DNA from 4 places in the Nonomuraea recticatena genome. Region 3 is predicted to be linked to each of the others. Evidence: riboswitches for the same ligand, from Rfam matches in the RefSeq annotation. Region 3 holds a riboswitch; each other region holds the start of a gene.
The links. Region 3 has a riboswitch for cyclic di-AMP ahead of ABFX50_RS17950 (C40 family peptidase). Riboswitches for the same ligand answer to the same signal wherever they lie in the genome.
Positions count from the first base shown of each region.

Region 1: it holds a riboswitch for cyclic di-AMP, as region 3 does, so the genes downstream of both, ABFX50_RS33945 (VldE C-terminal domain-containing protein) here and ABFX50_RS17950 (C40 family peptidase) in region 3, are expected to answer to the same signal.
Region 2: it holds a riboswitch for cyclic di-AMP, as region 3 does, so the genes downstream of both, ABFX50_RS04305 (CHAP domain-containing protein) here and ABFX50_RS17950 (C40 family peptidase) in region 3, are expected to answer to the same signal.
Region 4: it holds a riboswitch for cyclic di-AMP, as region 3 does, so the genes downstream of both, ABFX50_RS37690 (hypothetical protein) here and ABFX50_RS17950 (C40 family peptidase) in region 3, are expected to answer to the same signal.

Region 1 is NZ_BAAATE010000023.1:18,792-23,548, reverse strand. Features, by position in the region: gene ABFX50_RS33955 (cytochrome P450 family protein) at 1-132, opposite strand, end outside; gene ABFX50_RS33950 (alpha/beta fold hydrolase) at 488-1,297, shown strand; gene ABFX50_RS33945 (VldE C-terminal domain-containing protein) at 1,453-2,334, opposite strand; cyclic di-AMP (ydaO/yuaA leader) riboswitch at 2,410-2,548, opposite strand; gene galT (galactose-1-phosphate uridylyltransferase) at 2,616-3,677, opposite strand; gene ABFX50_RS33935 (DeoR/GlpR family DNA-binding transcription regulator) at 3,674-4,453, opposite strand; gene ABFX50_RS51485 (50S ribosomal protein bL37) at 4,589-4,666, shown strand.
Region 2 is NZ_BAAATE010000002.1:212,295-217,051, forward strand. Features, by position in the region: gene ABFX50_RS04295 (WD40 repeat domain-containing protein) at 1-246, shown strand, start outside; gene ABFX50_RS04300 (RNA 2'-phosphotransferase) at 381-881, shown strand; gene ABFX50_RS04305 (CHAP domain-containing protein) at 1,169-1,876, opposite strand; cyclic di-AMP (ydaO/yuaA leader) riboswitch at 1,894-2,028, opposite strand; gene ABFX50_RS04310 (tetratricopeptide repeat protein) at 2,164-2,625, shown strand; gene ABFX50_RS04315 (Gfo/Idh/MocA family protein) at 2,606-3,565, opposite strand; gene ABFX50_RS04320 (aldo/keto reductase) at 3,650-4,474, opposite strand; gene ABFX50_RS04325 (hypothetical protein) at 4,544-4,757, shown strand, end outside.
Region 3 is NZ_BAAATE010000008.1:104,086-108,842, reverse strand. Features, by position in the region: gene serA (phosphoglycerate dehydrogenase) at 197-1,786, shown strand; gene ABFX50_RS17950 (C40 family peptidase) at 2,390-2,956, opposite strand; cyclic di-AMP (ydaO/yuaA leader) riboswitch at 3,017-3,159, opposite strand; gene ABFX50_RS17945 (3-isopropylmalate dehydrogenase) at 3,258-4,310, shown strand; gene ABFX50_RS17940 (branched-chain amino acid aminotransferase) at 4,473-4,757, shown strand, end outside.
Region 4 is NZ_BAAATE010000028.1:88,794-93,550, reverse strand. Features, by position in the region: gene ABFX50_RS37700 (DUF4388 domain-containing protein) at 1-52, shown strand, start outside; gene ABFX50_RS37695 (alpha/beta fold hydrolase) at 9-881, opposite strand; gene ABFX50_RS37690 (hypothetical protein) at 926-1,792, opposite strand; cyclic di-AMP (ydaO/yuaA leader) riboswitch at 1,977-2,111, opposite strand; gene ABFX50_RS37685 (hypothetical protein) at 2,395-2,766, opposite strand; gene ABFX50_RS37680 (roadblock/LC7 domain-containing protein) at 2,791-3,165, opposite strand; gene ABFX50_RS37675 (hypothetical protein) at 3,195-3,881, opposite strand; gene ABFX50_RS37670 (roadblock/LC7 domain-containing protein) at 3,999-4,376, opposite strand; gene ABFX50_RS37665 (DUF5302 domain-containing protein) at 4,607-4,757, opposite strand, start outside.

The sequences.
Region 1 (4,757 bases), on a different contig from region 3:
CTTGACGTCGTCGTACCGGGTGACCAGCCAGACGGGTGTGTCCTGACCGGGGAAGCAGGCGCGCGCGATGGGCGCCTCCTCCCTGATTCGTGAGAAGCCCCTGAAGGGGTCGGCCATCAGTGCGGGATCCATCAGGTTGACGGTGTCCATCGTCGCCTCTCGTGACCGTAAGGAGGATCTGGTCATCGAGTCAAACGTACGCCCGAGGGTTCCGCAGGGCAAGGAGGGCCGTCGGCGCGGCATGGAGCGGCGGCGCCGGCGAGCGCCTCTGCCGCGGCACCGGGGCGCTGGACGCCGAGCCGGCCGACCGGCTTGACAGGAGAAGGCGGGGGCGGCCGGCGACGAGGCGGTGTTCACCAGGGCCGCCGAGAGCCCTGACCCGTGAATGTTAGTGTTCGTGCAGGTGAGAGCCTGAAGACAGAGGGCGGGGCCCGTCGGTCCTGGCCGTGGGCGAGCGGTGTTCGGGGCCACGCGGAGGGGGCAGACCGTGGGCGAGGCGATCGATGTCAACGGCACCCGGATGTGGGTCGAGCGCCACGGCCGGGGCCCCGACGTCCTCCTGATCGCCGGGCTGAGCGATCCAGCCGAGGCGTGGCAGGCCCAGCTCGACGGGTTGGCCGACCGCTACCGGCTCATCGCCTTCGACAACCGCGGGGCGGGACGCACGCCGCTGCCCCAGGGGCGGCTGTCGGTGCCGCTGATGGCCGACGACGCCGCCGCGCTGCTGCGCGCGCTCGATGTCCCCGCCGCCCACGTGGCGGGTTTCTCGGGCGGCAGCCTCATCGCGCAGGAGCTGGCGCTGCGCCATCCGGGTCTGGTTCGCAGCCTGGTCCTCATGAGCACCTTCGCACGCTCCGACGCCTACTTCCGCGCCATGACCGGCTTCTGGCGCTGGATGGTGGAGGCCGCCCCGAGCCCTCGGGCCATGCTGGAGGCGTTCTTCCTGTGGGTCTACACGCCGCGCGCCCATGCCGACGGCACCGTGGAGCGGATGATCGAGGAGGCGCTGGCCTTCCCGCATCAGCAGTCGGTCGAGGCCTTCCAACGCCAGCTCGAGGCGTTCGAGACGCACGAGACACTCGACCGCCTGCGGGAGATCGCCGTGCCGACACTCGTCCTGGCCGGAGAGGTGGACAGGGCGACCCCTCCAAGTCTGGGGCGCGAGGTCGCGGAGGCGATCTCGGGCGCCGTGTTCGAGGTGCTGCAGGGGGAGGCCCACCAGCCCTTCCAGGAGGTCCCTGACGAGTTCAACGCCCGCGTCGACGCCTTCTGGCGAGAGGTCGACGGGCGCGGCTGAGGGCGCCGTCGGAAACAGGACCCAGGTGCGCAGCTGTGCCAGACCGGCCCGGCGTCGGCGACGAGACGGCGAACCTCCTCGCACCCGGTGCGAGACACCAGATGCGAGAGGTCGCCCAGGGGAGTCAGAACATCAGCTGACAACCCTCGCCGTTTTCACTGCATGGAGATGTGCACGTGGTCGTAGTGGTTGGCGGTGGTGCTGCCCCTGTCGGACATCGAGCGCCAGCCGCTGCCGCTGTTGATGCGCTGCCGCCAGATGACGTACTTCACGCCGAGCCGGCTCTGGTTCTTCAGCGCCCAGGCCGCGATCTGGTCGCCGAGCGCCTGGTTGGCGCCGGTGGGAGAGCTGCCTCCCGAACTCATCATGAAGTCGCAGGCGCGACCCAGCGGGTGCTCTCCGCTGTTGTCGACCCGGTAACACCCCACCTCGTACGGCAGGCTGAAGGCCTTCTTGATCTCGTCGCGCATGAGCCGCGTGCGGGGGGTGATGTTGTCGGCCCCCGAGGGCAGCTCGGGCGCCCAGCTGCCGTCGGACTTGCGGCCAGGGCCGGTCGGAACGAGGTTCTGGAGCTTCTTCTCGATGTCGTCGATCATGCCCTCCGCCTCCTTCCGATCGTCGGCGACCTGGTCGGCCTGCTCGTCGATCTGGGTGGCAAGGGCCGTGGCCTCGGTGGCGGCCTTCTGCCTTTCGTCGCGGGCGGCTGCGACGTTCTTCACGACGGCGTCCTGCTCGACGCTCAACTGCTCCAGCAGCGCGGCGCTGTTCAGGTCGGGGGAGTACACCAGAGCGGGCAGATCGGGGGTGTTGGCCTGATATCGCATCTCGGTGATCTGCGAGGCGACGCTCTCCGCCTTGGCGAGTGTCTGCTCGGCGGCGGCCAGACGCTCCTTGGCCGCCGCGGCGGCCTTCTCCGCCTCGGCCAGCGCGACCCGCTTGGCGTTGTAGCTCTCGATGAGCTTGTCGACCTTGGTGTTGAGCTTCTTCAGCTCGGCCCTCAGCTGCTTCTCCGACGGCTTGGGGGCAGCCGAGGACACAGAGGCGGAGCCGAGAACGAGGGAAAGCGCGGCAATGGCGCCGCAGGCGAAACGAGACGTGGGGGACGCCACGAATGATCCTCTCCGTCTGCCGACCGGGTTAGCTGACGGGTTCGGGCGGGAGATGTGGCCCTACCACGGAACGTGGATTCACCCCAGGTGCATGGGTCCCCGGCTCCCGGGCGACTTGCCCGGGATTAGGCGTGCAACGGCTGTGAAAGCCGATGTCAGAGGGATATTAGTAGTAAAACGCCGGTAATGCGACTCCAAGCGGAAACCAATTAGTGATCTACCTGTGATCGAAGTAGCCGCGCGGCCTCCTCGGGCAGCACGTCGTTGACGAACGCGCCCATCGCCGACTCCGAGCCCGCCAGGTACTTCAGCTTGCCCGGCGCCCTGCGGATGCTGAACAGCTCCATGTGAAGGTAGGCCAGGTCGCGGCCCTGCCGTACGGGTGCCTGGTGCCAGGCGGCGACATACGGCATGACCACGCCGAACAGCCCGTCGAGCGCCCTGAGCACCCTGGTGTAGACGGGGCCGAACGCGGCCCGCTCCTCCTGGGAGAGGGCGGCCAGATCGGGCACCTGGCGGTGCGGGTAGAGATGCACCTCGAAGGGGTAGCGCGCGGCGGCGGGCACGAACGCCGTCCAGTGTTCGTTGGCGGCGACCACGCGCTCGCCGGCCCGCTCCGCGGCCAGCACGCCGGCGAACAGGCCTGGACGCTTGGCGGCGGCGGCCAGGTGCTGGCGGGTGCGAGGGGTGACGTAGGGGTAGGCGTAGATCTGGCCGTGCGGGTGGGCCAGCGTGATGCCGATCTCCGCGCCCCTGTTCTCGAAGCAGAAGACCTGCTCGACGCCGGAGATCTCCGACAGCTCCGCCGTACGGTCGGCCCACGCCTCCATGACGAGCTCGACCTGGTCGTCGGAGAGCATGGAGAAGGAGGAGGCGTGATCGGAGGTGAAGCAGACCACCTCGCAGCGGCCCACACCCGGACGCACCTCGCTGAGGCCGCCTGCGTCGGCGTAGCTGCCGAGGTGGGTGGAGAAGCTGGGGAAGCGGTTCTCGAAGACCACCACGTCGTAGGAGGAGGCGGGGATCTCCGTCGACCTGCCCGGCGCCGAGGGGCACAGCGGGCACTCGTCGGCCGGCGGCAGGAAGGTGCGGGTCTGGCGGTGGCCCGCCATCGCCACCCACTCCTCGGTGAGAGGGTCGTAACGCAGCTCGGAGGCCACGGGCCTGGGCGGCAGCTCGCGCTGGTCGATCGCGCTGCGATCGGCGTCGTCGCGCCGGTCGAAGTAGATCAGCTCTCGGCCGTCGGCCATGTGCGCGATGGTGCGCTTCACTTCGTGTCCTCCGCGATGATCAGTTCTCCGGCCCTCTCGGCCAGCTCTCTGCGCGCGGCCTCGGGCAGGCCGGCGTCGCTGATGACGACGTCGGCCTCCGACAGCTCCGCGATCGTGCTGATGCCGACCGTGCCCCACTTGGTGTGGTCGGCGGGGACGACCAGGCGGTGCGCCGAGGCGACCAGCTCCCTGTCGGTCTCCGACTCCAGCAGGTTCGGCGTGGTGAACCCCGCGTTCACGCTCATCCCGTGAACGCCGAGGAAGAGCGTGTCGACGTGCAGCCGCCTGATCGCCGCCACCGCGACGGGCCCCACGAGCGCGTCGGAAGGGGTGCGGACGCCGCCGGTCAGCACCACCGTGCGGTCGGCTCGGGGGCTGCGGTGGAAGACGTCGGCCACCGGGATCGAGTTGGTGATGACGGTCAGCTCGTCCACGTCCACCAGCAGGTGGGCCAGGGCCCAGGTGGTCGTGCCCGCCGACAGCGCCACGGCGGTGCCCGGGCGAACCAGCGCGGCGGCCCTGCGGGCGATGGCGTCCTTCTCCGCCTGCTGGCGCACCGACTTGGCGGCGAAGCCGGGCTCCTCCGTCGAGCCTGGGCCGTTGATGGTCGCCCCGCCGTGGACCTTCTCCAGCAGCCCGCGCTCGGCGAGCGCCTCCAGGTCCCTGCGGATCGTCATGTCGGAGACGCCGAGCTCGCGCACGAGGTCGGCCACCCGGACCCCGCCGCTGCGACGGACGCGCTCCAGGATCGCCTGCTGCCGCTGTGGTGCGAGCATGAGCCCTCCTTCAAACAGATTCCACCAAATTATGACACATATATGTTGAAACATGGGGAGTGGAATCGTCCAAACCCCTTGTCCGGCGAGCCGCCTCCGCGAGAGGTTGGAGCCTTACACGGGAGGAGGTAAGCCATGGCCAAGCGCGCTCGCAAGACCAAGGCCCGCAAGAAGAAGGCGGCCAACCACGGCAAGCGTCCCAACGCTCGCTGAGGCGTGACATCGGGTACGGCTCGTACCCGATGTTCATCCCTCCCGCGGGCCGGCGAAAGGGCCGAGGCGAGAATTGTCGCCCCGCCCCGCG
Region 2 (4,757 bases), on a different contig from region 3:
CTGTACGACCTGCACTCCGACCAGATGGTCAGCAGTCACCTGATCAAGCTGCCCAAGGAGGGGACGGTCCACAAGCTGGACTGGACGGGCGACAACCAGGTCACCCTGCACGTCTCGCAGTACCCGGAGGGCAAGGCGACCAGGATGACGGTGATGCAGCACGACGTGACGTCGGGGGCGACGCGCGTCCGTGACAGCTACTCGATGCTGAAGGACACGTTCGTCTTCGCCGCCTGCGGCGGCTGAGCGGCATCCCGGGCCCGCGGCGCGCTCCACGTGTGACGCCGCGGGCCTTGCCCTTCGCCGGACGGCAGGCGGGCGGCGGGCTCGTAGATGTGGATCCGAAGAAGGTCCCGGCCGCCCTGCGGCACAATGCCTGCATGAAGGACCGGACCGTGCGGATCTCGAAGTACCTCGCCAGGCACCTGCGCCACGATCCGGGCGCGATCGGGATCACGCTGGACGCGCAGGGCTGGGTCCCGATCGACGATCTGCTGGAGGCGGCGGCCCGCCACGGCTTCCCCATCACCAGGCAGGAGCTCTTCCTGGTGGTGTCGGACAACGACAAGCAGCGGTACGCCATCGAGGGCGACCTGATCAGGGCGAGCCAGGGGCACTCGGTGGCGGTCGATCTCGGGCTGGAGGCCGTCGAGCCTCCGGAGATTCTTTACCACGGGACCGCCCCTCTCAGCCTCGGCGCCATCAAGGCGTCGGGGCTGCTGCCGATGTCGAGGCAGTACGTCCACCTGTCGGCCGACAGGGAGACGGCCGTGCGGGTCGGCGCGAGGCGAGGGGTTCCCGTGGTGCTGGTCGTCGCGGCGGGGAGATGCACGAGGGCGGACACGAGTTCAGGGTCAGCGCCAACGGGGTGTGGCTGGTGACAGCCGTCCCGCCGGCGTTTCTCCGCTTCCCCGGCTGACACCGCCGGGTGTGACGGATTCCCGGCCGGGGCAGGGTGGGGGGATCTCCGGGGGAGTGTGACGAGGTGGCCAGGGCGCGGGGGCCTGCCCCGGAACGGGGTGACAGGTCGACGCGGGGCCCGTGGACGGGGAGGGCTTCGAGGGATCGTCGCCCGGAACGCGATCCGCCCCGGTCCCCCGGGTGTCATCCGCCGGTCAGGAGACCGGCAGGCGCACCCGGAGACCGGGGCAGGGGAATCGCGCGGGGACTACGCGCCCGAGTACTGCGGGTAGCCGTACCCGACGACCTGCGACTTCGGACGGACACGCTGCTCGACGGCGCCGTTTCCGGTGTTGCCCTCGACCGTGGTGATCGTGCCGTTGCCGTTGTCCTTCTCCACGAAACCGACGTGGTTGATGGAGCTGATGCTCTTGCTGCCGCTCCAGGAGAAGAAGACGACCGCGCCGGGCTTGGGAGTGGTGCCCCAGCGCTCGTTGCTCTTGAACCACTTGGCGTGGGCGACGGTGTAGGCGTCCCAGCCGACCTGGGGACGGGCGCCGGTCATCTCACCGACCCAGGAGACGAACATCGCGCACCACGCGGCGTTGGCGTACGCACGGGGGCTGCCGCCGTCACGGGCGACGGTCTCCCTGGCGCGCTGGGAGTTGACGTACCACTGCTGGAACTTGGTGCCGCCGCCGGAGGAGTTCTCCTTGACGCCGATCTGCTTCTTCGCCTCGGCCAGGACGGCGCTGGCGGTCGGCATGGCGGGGACGCGCTGCTGCTGCTTGACGGCGGCCTGCTTGCCGTCGGTCTTCGCGGCCATGGCGGCCACGTGGGACTTGTCCTGGGGGGCGGGAGCGATGTCGGCCTGGGCGGCCTGCGTGGGAACAAGAGAGCCTGCGAGAACCGCGGCGCCGAGGGCGGCGTGGGCGTAGGTCATCTTGGGGGCACGGCTGTGACGGTGCTTGGCCATGAAAAGGGGAGTCTCCTTGCTCAGCTTCATGCCGCTTACCGGGTTAGCTGACGGGTTCGGGCGTGAAGCTGCCCTACGGCACGGTGTGCCGATTCACCCCAGAAGGATTGGGTCCCCGGTTCCGCATGGTGCGGATTCAGCGGTCACAGGCATAGGACCTGTGAGTGTTTTGCAATGTCAGGCAATGTCCGGTTCGTCCGGTTTATGCCTGGAGTGACCCCAAGGTAATACATGAGGCAAGTTGGATACAAATTGATAAAGGTCGCGCGATCATCTACGGTCAGGTCATGTCGCCCCAGGACCTGTTCAACCACGGCCTGCAGGAGGACGGACGCCGTCCACGCGAAGCTCGAAGATGGTATCTCCTGGCCATCGAGTCAGGGCACCAGGAGGCCGCCCGCAGAGCGGCCTTCAACCTCGCCCTCATCGAGGATGAGGACGGCCGGATCGACGAGGCCCGGCACTGGTACGGCAGGGCCGCCACCCCCCGGGCGATGTTCAACCTCGGGGTCCTCGAGGAGGGCTGTGGCAACGCCGAAGCCGCTCGCCAATGGTACGCAAAGGCGGTGGAAAGTGGCCACCCGGAGGCCGCCCCCCGGGCGATGTTCAACCTCGGGCTGATGGAGGACCGGGCGGGCCGCCACGCCAGGGCCCGCGGCCACTACCTGATGGCCGTCGGCTCCGGCCATGAGGAGGCGGCCACGAGAGCCCGCGCCAACCTCGAGGCGCTCAGCGAGCACCCAGCCTGACCCTGGCCTCCTCCAGCATCCGCATCATCGCCAGGCTCTCGTCCAGCGGCATGATCGCGCTCTCCGTCATGCCCTCCGCCAGGGCCTCGCGCACCTCGCGGATCTCGCCCGCGTAGCCGTTCAGGGCGGGGTCGAGCACGTGCTCCTCGGTCTCGAACCCGGGGCCCGACAGCGTGATGCGCTGGGGCGCCCAGAACGGCGCGGCGATGTCGGCGCGCAGCCCCGTGCCCACCACCGTCGCGGTGTTGGCCAGCGGGCTGATGAGCGAGGTGTCGAGCAGCGCGCGAGCGCCGCCCTCGTAGGTCAGCAGCGCCCCCACCTCGGCGTCGACGCCCGAAGGAGCGAGCGATCCTGTGAGATGCGTCTCAGCGGGCTCGCCGAGCAGCAACTGCGCCAGTCCGAACGGGTAGATGCCCAGGTCGAGCAGGACCCCGCCGCCCAGCACGGGATTCCAGAGGCGGTGCTCCTCCTGGTAGGGCAGGACGAAGCCGAACGAGGCCTGGACCGTGCGCAGCGCCCCGAACCGCTCCTCTGTCAGCAGCCCCCTGATCAGCGGGTTGAAGCGCATCCACATGGCCTCCATGAGGAAGACGCCCGCCTGCCTGGCCAGCTTCACCATCCGCTCGGCGTCGGCCAGCGAGGCCGCCAGCGGCTTCTCGCACAGCACGGCCTTGCCCGCCGCGATCGCCGCCTCGGCCACCTCCAGGTGCTGGGCGTGCGGCGTGGCCACGTAGACCACGTCCACCGCGGGATCGGCGCACAACTCGGCGTAGGAGCCGTAGGCCGCCTCCGCGCCCAGGGTCGCGGCCAGCTGCGCCGCCCTGCCCCTGTCGCGCGAGCCCACCGCGGCCACCCGCATCCCGGGCTCGGCGGCGATCACCGCGCCGACAGTCCTGGCGATCCCACCGGTCGCCGCGATACCCCAAGCCAGATCAGCCATGAGAGCCTCCTTCAGAGGTCAATCATGAAGGATCGCGGGACGGCTCACGCCGGGCGGGGCGCCTGCCGTCCCGCTCATGGACGCTCAACCCATCCAGTCGAAGGTGGCGGGGTCGGGACCGATGCGCCTGCCGGTGTTCAGGGCGCCGATCGCCGCCATGTCCTCGGCGTCGAGTGTGAAATCGAACACGTCGATGTTCTCCCTGATCCGCTCGGGCGTGACGGACTTGGGGATCACCACGTTGCCGAGCTGGATGTGCCAGCGCAGCACGACCTGGGCGGGCGACTTGGCGTGCTTCATCGCGAGCTTGGCCAACCCCGGATCGTCGAGCAGGCCCTTGCCCTGGCCCAGCGGGCTCCACGCCTCGGTGAGGATGCCGTTGGCCTCGTGGAAGGCGCGCAGCTCCTTCTGCTGGAAGTGCGGGTGCAGCTCGATCTGGTTGATCGAGGGCACGATCTCGGCCTCGTTCATGAGCCGCTCGAGGGTCTCGATGGTGAAGTTCGACACACCGATCGCGCGGATCCTGCCGTCCCGGTAGAGCCGTTCGAGCGTCTTCCACGCCTGGACGTACTTGTCCTGCGAGGGCACCGGCCAGTGGATCAGGTAGAGATCGAGGTAGTCGAGGCCGAGCTTGCCCAGGCTGGTCTCGAAGGCCGCCTCGGCGTTGTCGTGCTCGTCGTTCCAGAGCTTGGTGGTGATGAACAGCTTCTCGCGCGGCACGCCCGACTTGGCGATCGCGCGCCCCACCCCCTCCTCGTTGAAGTAGAGCTTGGCGGTGTCGATGCTGGTGTATCCGGCCGCTATGGCGGTGCTCACCGCCCGCTCGGCCTCGTCGTCCGGCACCTGCCACACACCGAAGCCGAGCTGCGGAATCTGAACACCGTCGGTGTTGAGAAGCAGTGAGTTCATGTTCATCTCTCCATTGTTCACTCTGAGTTAGCTGACGCTTCGGGTGGGCGTCCTACCGTGGCGCGTGTCGTGAGAGAACAGGAATCCGTGGCCTGGGTGGAGTCGCCACTACAGATGCTGTGCGCGGTCGAGGCCCACCACGCCGGGCTGCTGGGGGACCGCACGCTGGTGGTGCCGCGAGCGGGCCTGCGTCCGCTCGCCGCGACCAGGCGCGAGCTGGTCGGGCTCGCCCTGCCAGAAGGGCTGGAGCTGGCCAAACCGCAGGAGCGCATGCCGCGCAGGC
Region 3 (4,757 bases):
CAGGCTAATAGCGAATAAATCTCCCGATCAAGACAAAGTTGGCTCGGGTTGGGATGACTCGCTCGGCTGCTGGGTAACACGCCCAGATCCTGAGACCCTCGTGAATGCGTTCACAAGGCCGGATAGACTCTGAGGGATCCGAGGGGCCCGCTGCCGTGTCCCTCAGCCCGTCGCATGACCCCTTAAGGATCCACCTGTGAACAAGCCCGTCGTTCTGGTCGCAGAGGAGCTGTCGGAAGCAGGTCTCGCCGTGCTTGGTGCGGACTTCGAGGTCCGCCACACCGACGGTGCCGACCGCTCCCAGCTCCTGCCCGCGCTCGCCGACGTGGACGCGCTCATCGTCCGCTCCGCCACCCAGGTGGACGCCGAGGCCATCGCCGCCGCCCCGAAGCTGCGCGTCGTCGCGCGCGCGGGCGTCGGCCTGGACAACGTCGACGTCGAGGCGGCCACCAAGGCCGGTGTCATGGTCGTCAACGCGCCGACCTCCAACATCACCAGCGCCGCCGAGCAGACCGTCGCGCTCATCCTGGCCAGCGCCCGCAACACCGCCCAGGCGCACGCCGCGCTCAAGAACGGTGAGTGGAAGCGCTCCAAGTACACCGGCGTCGAGCTGGACGAGAAGATCGTCGCCATCCTCGGCCTCGGCAAGATCGGCCAGCTGGTCGCGCAGCGCCTGCAGCCGTTCGGCGTCGAGCTGATCGCCTACGACCCCTACCTGCCGCCGGCGCGCGCCGCGGCCATGGGCGTCAGGCTGGTCAGCCTCGAGGAGGCCCTCAAGACCGCCGACTTCATCACCGTGCACCTGCCCAAGTCGAAGGAGACCCTCGGTCTCATCGGCGACAAGGAGCTGCACGAGGTCAAGCCGTCGGTGCGGATCGTCAACGTGGCGCGCGGCGGCATCGTGGACGAGGGCGCCCTCTACTCCGCGATCAAGGAGGGTCGTGTCGCGGGCGCGGGTCTCGACGTCTTCGCCAAGGAGCCCTGCACCGACAGCCCGCTGTTCGAGCTGGACCAGGTCGTCGTCACCCCGCACCTCGGCGCCTCCACCCACGAGGCGCAGGAGAAGGCCGGCACCCAGGTCGCGCGCAGCGTCAAGCTCGCGCTCGCCGGTGAGTTCGTGCCCGACGCGGTGAACGTCCAGGGCGGCGCCGTGGCCGAGGAGGTCAAGCCCGGCCTGCCGCTCGCCGAGAAGCTGGGCCGCGTCTTCACCGCGCTGGCCGGTGAGACCGCCACCAAGCTCGACGTCGAGGTCCGCGGCGAGATCGCCAGCCAGGACGTGCGGGTGCTGGAGCTGGCCGCGCTCAAGGGCGTCTTCACCGACGTCATCGAGGACGCGGTCACCTATGTCAACGCCCCCCTCCTGGCCAAGGAGCGCGGCCTGACGGTCGAGCTGATCACCAGCTCGGAGAGCCCCGACTGGAGGAACGTCGTCAGCGTCCGCGGCGTGCTGGCCGACGGCCGTACCGTCTCGGTGTCGGGAACGCTCTCGGGCCCGCGTCAGGTCACCAAGATCGTCGAGGTCAACGGCTACGAGATGGAGATCGAGCCGACCGACCACCTGGCCTTCCTCACCTACACCGACCGTCCCGGCATCGTCGGCGTCGTCGGCAGGCTGCTGGGCGAGCACGGCATCAACATCGCCTCGATGCAGGTGGCGCGCGACGTCAAGGGCGGCAAGGCGCTCATCGCCCTGACCGTCGACTCGGCGATCCCCGCCGACGTGGTCGACCAGATCGTGGCAGAGATCGGCGCGGACAGCGGCCGCTCGGTCGACCTGACCGACTGACCCCGTCTCGCATGGAACGCCCTCCCGCGCACCGCGGGAGGGCGTTCGCGCGTTCGGGGGCGACTGTCACCGATGTCTCATATCGTGAGATATTCGGACGTCCTACGAGACAGTCTGGACCGTGCCAGGTACTTTTGAAGTAATGCGCTGGGTACTCGTACTTATTACCTGCCGCGACGGGGCCTGTTAGGGCAGGTCGACGACCCGTCGCGGTGAGCGGCGTTGTGTCGGCCTTAAGTCCCCTTCGTCCGGTCCGTGACCCGGACCGCACGAGCTCAGGCCCGGTCGGATTCGCGACCGGAGTCCGACGTCCGATTCATACGCGTCCGCGAAATGAGATGAGTCACGTGTACGACATGTACCCATGGAACCGTGCGGAAGAGCATGAGGAAGAGGCGGCGGAGGCCGTCCAGACCGCGCTGGACCGCAGGGACAACGGCGGTTCCCCCTCCCCTCGCTGAGCCGGGCCGTTCCGGTGGAGGTCCCCCTGCTCCACCGGGGCGACCCCACCGCTGACACTCTCCGCGAAAGCGCAGTCGTCCCCCCGCGCCTGCCGTGGTGGCGGGAGCGCGAGGGGACGGCCTCGTACGGGCGTGCCGCCGCCTACAGGGTGGCGGTCAGCATCGCGGGGGCGGGTTCCTGCTTGGCCTTGGCCTGCTTCATCGCGAGCGCCACACCCTTGGGGTCTGGACGCACCGCGCCGACGAACGCCTGCCGTCGCCAGGCGCTGAGCTTCTCCTCCTTCACCACGTCACCCGAGCGGGGTGCGTGCACCATGTGTCCCGGCCTGGAGATCATGCCCACATGGCCGAGGCCGCTGAAGAAGACCAGGTCGCCGGGCTTGAGGTTGTCCCACGAGATCTTCCTCGAGAAGGCCCGGTACTGGTCGGCGGCCACCCTGGGCAGTTCGATGCCCGCCTTCTCGTAGGCCTTGAGCATCAGGCCCGAGCAGTCGTAGCCGCCGGAGCCCGTGCCGCCCCAGACGTACGGCGTGCCGCGCTTGGCCAGCGCGAACTTGAGGGCGACCCGCCAGGCGGGGGTGGATTGTTCGCTGATTCGCGCCTTCTTGACGTCGGCGCCGGTGATGCTGCTCGCCGAGCCCTTGCCGGTGGCGGAGCTCGAGGGGGTGTCGGAGCCGGTGGTGTCCGCGACGGCGGGGGATGCCGTCACGAGGGCTCCTGCGGCGAGAAGACCGCAGAGGACCGCGGTCGTGGTGATGCGAGACAGGGGACTGTCCTTCCACGTGGCCGACCGGGTTAGCTGACGGGCTCGGGCGTGGAAGCCGCCCTACGGTGTGGGGACACCGATTCGCCCCAGGGGGAAATGGGTCCCCGGCTCCGTGCACTCCGCAACGGATTAGGCAGCACGGACTCTAACGAAAGGGTCAAAGCACCGCAAACAGGACAAAACTGGACGTCCGACAAGTGAGATGAGTGTTCGTCCATCGAGACGAGCCGGTAAGGTACCGCCCATGGAGTCGCGCAACATTCGTCTGGCCGTCATCCCCGGCGACGGGATCGGCACCGAGGTCGTCACCGAAGGGCTCAAGGTCCTCGAGGCGGTCGGCGTCAAGATCGAGTCCACGCACTACGATCTGGGCGCCACCCGCTACCACGCCACCGGGGAGACCCTGAGCGACGAGGTCCTGCAGGAGCTGCGCGGCTACGACGCCATCCTGCTCGGCGCCATCGGCGACCCCAGCGTGCCGCCGGGCATCCTCGAGCGTGAACTCCTGCTCCGCCTGCGTTTCGAGCTCGACCACTACGTCAACCTGCGCCCGGTCAAGCTCTTCCCCGGCGTGGAGACCCCGCTGGCCGACACCCTCCCTGGCGACATCGACATGGTCGTCGTCCGCGAGGGCACCGAGAGCCTCTACGCGGGAGCCGGTGGCGTCCTGCGCCGCGGCACTCCCCACGAGATCGCCACCCAGGAGTCGCTCAACACCGCCTTCGGCGTCGAGCGCGTGGTCCGCTACGCCTTCGCCAGGGCCGCCGAGCGGCCGCGCAAGAAGCTCACGCTGGTCCACAAGACCAACGTGCTCACCTACGCGGGCGACCTGTGGCAGCGCACGGTCAACAGGATCGCGCCCGAGTTCCCCGAGGTCACCACCGACTACCAGCACATCGACGCGGCCTCGATGTTCTTCGTCAACCAGCCCGAGCGCTTCGACGTGATCGTCACCGACAACCTCTTCGGCGACATCATCACCGACATCGGCGCCGCCATCGCCGGTGGCATCGGCCTGGCCGCCAGCGGCAACATCAACCCCGACCGCACCGCGCCCAGCATGTTCGAGCCGGTCCACGGCAGCGCCCCCGACATCGCGGGCCAGGGCAAGGCCGACCCGACGGCCACCATCCTGTCGGTCGCCATGATGCTCGACCACCTCGGCCTGACCGAGGAGGCGGCCCGCGTCGAGCAGGCCGTCGCCGACGACATCGTGGAGCGCCTGGCCGGATGGGCCGGCCGCACCACGCACGAGATCGGTGACGACATCACCGCACGAGTATCCGGCGGCGCCTGACCGCCGTGTGCACCCCCAGCCCGGCGGCCTCGCAGCCGCCGGTGCTTCATTGACGCCTGGCGGCCAGCGAGAACCGCCAGGCGTTTGCTGTAGGTTCCCGTTACCCGGTCCAGCGCAAAATGGACTCAGGGCAAATCTCGCGAAAAGAGAAGGATTTCCGTCATGACCACCGCTCAGAAGCTCAGCTTCGATGTGCAGCTCTCCGACCACGCTCGCACTGCGGCAGAGCGTGAGCAGGTACTGGCGAGTCCGGGGTTCGGGCAGGTCTTCACCGACCACATGATCTCGATCGACTACACCGAGGGCGAGGGCTGGCACGACGCGCGGCTCCAGCCGTACGGGCCGTTGGTCCTCGACCCCGCGACCTCCGTCTTCCACTACGCCCAGGAGCTGTTCGAGGGCCTGAAGGCGTACCGCCAGGCCAACGGTTCGATCGTGACCTTCAGG
Region 4 (4,757 bases), on a different contig from region 3:
CGCCGAGCTCAGCCTGCTGTTGCGGCTGAAGGCCGGCCTTGAACAGCTGTGACCGCGTCCATGATCTCCTCCCACAGCGGGCGGGGCAGGTCGTGGCCCATGCCGGGGTAGGTGAGCAGCGTGGCGCCGGGGATGGCGGCCGCGGTGGCCCTGCCGCCCGCGATCTGCACCAGCGGGTCGGCCTCGCCGTGGATCACCAGTGCGGGCATCGTGAGCCCGCCCAGCCCCTCGGTACGGTCACCGGAGGCGAGGATCGCGGCGAGCTGGCGGGCGGTCCCCGCGGGGTCGTAGGCGCGGTCGTAGGCCAGGCCCGCGACCTTCGCGATGCGCTCGCGGTCCATCTCGTAGCCGGGTGAGCCGATCACCGCCCAGACCTCGAGCGCCCGCTCGACGGCGGTCTGCCTGTCGGGAGCGGGCGGTGAGAACAGCGCGGCCATCGCCTCGGGGGTGGGCGGTCCCACGTCGGGCCCGGGCGTGGACATGATCGAGGTGAGCGAGAGCACCCGGTCGGGATGGCCGATGGCGAGCGCCTGGGCGATCATGCCGCCCATGGAGACGCCCAGCACGTGGGCGGCAGGCCAGCCGAGCGCGTCCATGAGACCGGCCGCGTCGTCTGCCATGTCACTCAGCAGGTAGGGCGCGGCCGCACTGGGGACGAGCTCGGGCACTCCCGCCTCGGTGAGATGGGTGGAGAGCCCCACGTCGCGGTTGTCGTAACGGACGACGTGGTGGCCCCTCGCGGCGAGGAGCTCGCAGAACTCCTCGTCCCAGTGAACGAGCTGCGAGCCCAGCCCCATGATCAGCAGGAGCGGTCGGTCACCGGGGGTGCCGAAGCTGTCGTAGGCGATCTCGATGCCGTTGCTCTTCGCCATGAGCGTCATGCGGAACAGAATGACATTCTGTTCCGCATGACGGCAAGGCCGTCCTAGCGGCGGACGGCCCTGCGGATCCGGCCGCGGCCCAGGTAGCCGACTCCGCCCACGACCGCGAGGCCGCCGACGAGGGCGAGCGCGGTGCCGGTGCGGGAGGTGTCGGACGTGGTCTCGGCGGCGGTGGTCGCAGCGGTGGCGTCGGTGTTCAGCGAGGCGGGCGCGATGGCCGCGGCCTTGCCGGCCTCCTTGGGCTCCTCGACCTGCTCGGCCTTCTCCTTCAGCGCGGCCACCTTCGCGGCCTCGGCCTTCTTCTCCTCGGCGGCCTTCTTCTTGGCCGCGACGGCGAGGACGTCCACCGGAGGCTTGGCCGGGTTGGTGTCCTTGCGGCCCCACGCGCCGGTGGAGAAGGCGACGGGGTGGTTCTTCTTGCCCACGCCGTTGCCCCACTTGGTGATGACGTACTGGACCTTGATGTGGCCCTGTCCGCCGTTGCCGTCCACGCCCAGCGTGCTGGAGTTGAAGGTGCCGCCGGTCAGGTCGGCGAAGGTCTTGGCGTCGAGGTCGAGCATGATGCCGTTGTTCGAGGGGGCGCCGGGACCGCGGTCACCGACGAAGAAGGGGGCCTTCTTGCCCTTGTAGACGACGTAGCCCTCGGTCATGAGGGGCCAGCTCGGGCTGGCGGCCAGGCCCTTGCGCATCGAGATGCCGCTGGCAGGCAGGCCGGTGTCACCGGCGCGGCCGGAGGCGTCGTCCCAGTAGTAGGAGGCGGTGGTGGATCCCTTGAGGAGGGTCCGCTGCTCGGTGGCCTGGCTGATGTCGGGGGCGGTGGGCTCGGCGAAAGCGGTGGCGGCGCCGGCGCCGACGGTGATGGCGGTGGTGACGAGCAGAGCGGAAACGCGCATGCCGAAGCGGGCGGTCATGAAAGTCCTTTGTTTGAGGCAATGGGAATGCCGCGCTCAAAGTGAGATCAGCGAAAGGCGTAGCCGGGCACAGGCCGAACGGACGCTACGCGGAGCGCGGAGGAAGGAAGGGGGAAGTAAAGGGGCCGCTCAGCAGGCGGCGGGTATCATCGCTACAGGGGCGTGGCGGTAGTGCATGGGGGTTCGGTCCTCTCCATCTCGCCTACCGGGTTAGCTGACGGGTTCGGGCGTGGAGATGCCCTACCGGCCCGTGGGCCGGATTCACCCCAATGAGATGGGTCCCCGGTTCCCGCACTGCGGGATTCGGCGCCAGCCGGCCTGCCTTCCTGATGAAGGGCAAGGTCACCAGCTGGTAACGCAATGGACTCTAGGGGCAAAACACCCCAAAGGCAAAAGCAAACCCATGAATCGGGCAGAAGATCTACCCTTTATCGTCACGATTCAACCGGGTTGGCGTCACCCGAAACCCCTGAAAAACAGAGGAATACGCGCGCTCTGATCATTAATGCGATCTAGCCAAGAAAATCATGAAATTCCCTGACGAATCAGGGCCTGTGAGCCCTCCCCCTGCCCGCCGGAGGGCGGGCACGGGGAGGCGCGGGTCACACCTCGAGCTTCTCCTCGATGGCGCGCATCTGGTGACGGGCCATCGCCAGGTTGGCCCTCCCGCGGTCCAGCGCGAGGTAAAGGAACAGTCCCTTCCCGCCCCTGCCGGTCATCGGCCTGATGATGTGGTACTGCCCGGTCAGGGAGATCAGGATGTCCTCGATGGTGTCCTTGAGGCCAAGCGACTCCATGGTGCGCAGCTTGGCCTTGACCACCTCGGTGTTGCCCGCGGCCGCCACCTGCAGGTCCAGGTCCTTGGAGCCGCCCAGCGCGCCCAGCGCCATGCCGCTGCCGTAGTCGACCACCACGGCGCCGAGGGCGCCGTCGATCGCCATCATCTCCTTGAGGGAGACGTCCATGCTCGCCATGCTTTCCTCCGTCGGGGGTGTGAGTCACCGCTTGCGTGATGCGATGGCGGCCACGCTCGCCGCCGTCTTGCGGCCCTCCAGCCGCAGCAGCCCCAGGTTGGTTCCGGGCTCGGCCAGGACTGTGAGGACGATCGTGGGGCCCGCCGCATAGAAGGCGGCGAAGCCGGCCGTACCGGAGATGAGCGTCTCCTCCAGCGCGCCCTTGCCCGCCATGGCGGCCATGCGCGCGCTCAGCGCGAGCAGGGCGGCGGAGAGCGCCGCGGTCTGCTCGGCGTTGTCCGCGTTCAGATCGCAGGCGACGGGCAGCCCGTCGACCGTGCAGGCGACGCTCCCGCTGATGTCGGGGGTGCGCTCCCTGAGGAGGACCATCTCTCTCAGCACCTCTTCTCGCAGCTCCACCGGTGGTCTCCTTCTGAGTGAGGGGAACCTCACGACAGCTCCTCCAGCGCCTTCTTCAGCCGGATCAGCAGGTTCAGGTCGGTCGGGTCGCCGTTCACCGCCGGCCCGAGAGGCAGCGCGGGAGCGTCGGGGTCGTGCGGCGGCCTCGGCTCGTGGTCCCGGCGGCCGCCGCGCAGGGGCAGCGCCGTGGCGGCGGGACGGTGCAGCAGTCCCGCGGCGGCCAGCCTGCGCACCGCGAGCAGCGTCGAGTAGCCCGGTCTGCCCAGCCGTCTGGCCAGTTCGAGGGGGGTCGCCTCCCTGTCGGCGTGGATGAGGATCTCCCACTGCAGGTCGCTGAGCACCACCCGGTGCCCAGGCAGCCGCCTGACCGGCGAGACCGGGGCGGTGTCCAACTCGGCCGAGGGCCAGATCGCCGTCAGCTGCGCGGCCCTGCGGGCGCACTCGCGGACGATCGCCTCGACCTCGAAGAACCACTGGCCGCCCAGCCAGTGCCGCTCGCCCGGCCTGAACTTCGGCCTGGAGCCGGTGACCTGGAGCAGGAAGAAGGCGGCGTCCAGCACCGCCCCGAGCACGCAGTGCTGCAGCTCGCCCCTGGTGAGCGCGCGTCCTCGACCAGCCTGCTCCCCGCGCCCTCCCGCCTGGCCGCCCCGAGCGTCTGCTCGGAGACCCTGCCGCTGGCGGCGAGGACGTCCTCGGCGCCAGGCGTGTCGGCGCACTCCATATAGGCGACCCTGCCGGCGTCCAGGAAGATCGTGCCGGAGCGCCCGACGCGCAGGGCGCCCGTCGACCGCTCTCTGGCCAGTCCCGCGAGCAGCATGTCCAGCGCAGGCATGTCACATCGTCAACTGACGGGAGATGGCCTGCAGGCGGAAGCGGGCCAGGGCGAGGTTGGCCCTGTCCCTGTCGAGCCGCACATAGATGACCAGCGGGCTCTCGAACGGCGTCTCCAGGGGACGCAGCAGGTGGTGGCCCTTGTCCGTGGTGACGAGCATGTCGTCGACCCGGACCGTTCCACCGGGCGCCGACTGTGCCAGGCCGTCCATCGTGACGCGCAGGGTCTCGCTGATGGCCGCCGCCGAACGCGCGGCGTCGACGTCGCCGTCGGCGCCTGTCGCGGCCACCGCCATGCCGCTGGCGTGGTCGACCACCATCGCGTCGAGCGCGCCTGGAATGGCCATGACCTCGGCCAGGCAGTCGTCGAGTCCGAGCACGGGACCTCCCTCGCCGTCGTGCTGATCGGGACAGCGTAGGAGGGGGCCGGAGGGGCCGACGTTCCAGCGTTGGTCGGGAATGTCGCCGGTTATGGATATCTATAACTGGAGGGGCGGAAAACTACGCCAGAGTGGCAAGCCTGCCCGCGAGGCCAGCGATCGGCCCTCGCGGCTCCAGACAAGATCCGAGGAGGGTACGGCAGGCCGTACCCTCCTCTGGAGACCAGGCGTCAGCCGCCGCTCTTACGACGGAAGGTCCGCTTGTTGGAAGCGGGACCGTGCGCGCCATGGATCTTCGACGGATCCTTCCCCCTGCCGCCTTCGACCGAGTCGGCGTGCTGGTTGTTCTTGCGCTCCAGCGCCTCGCGGAACTTCCGCTTC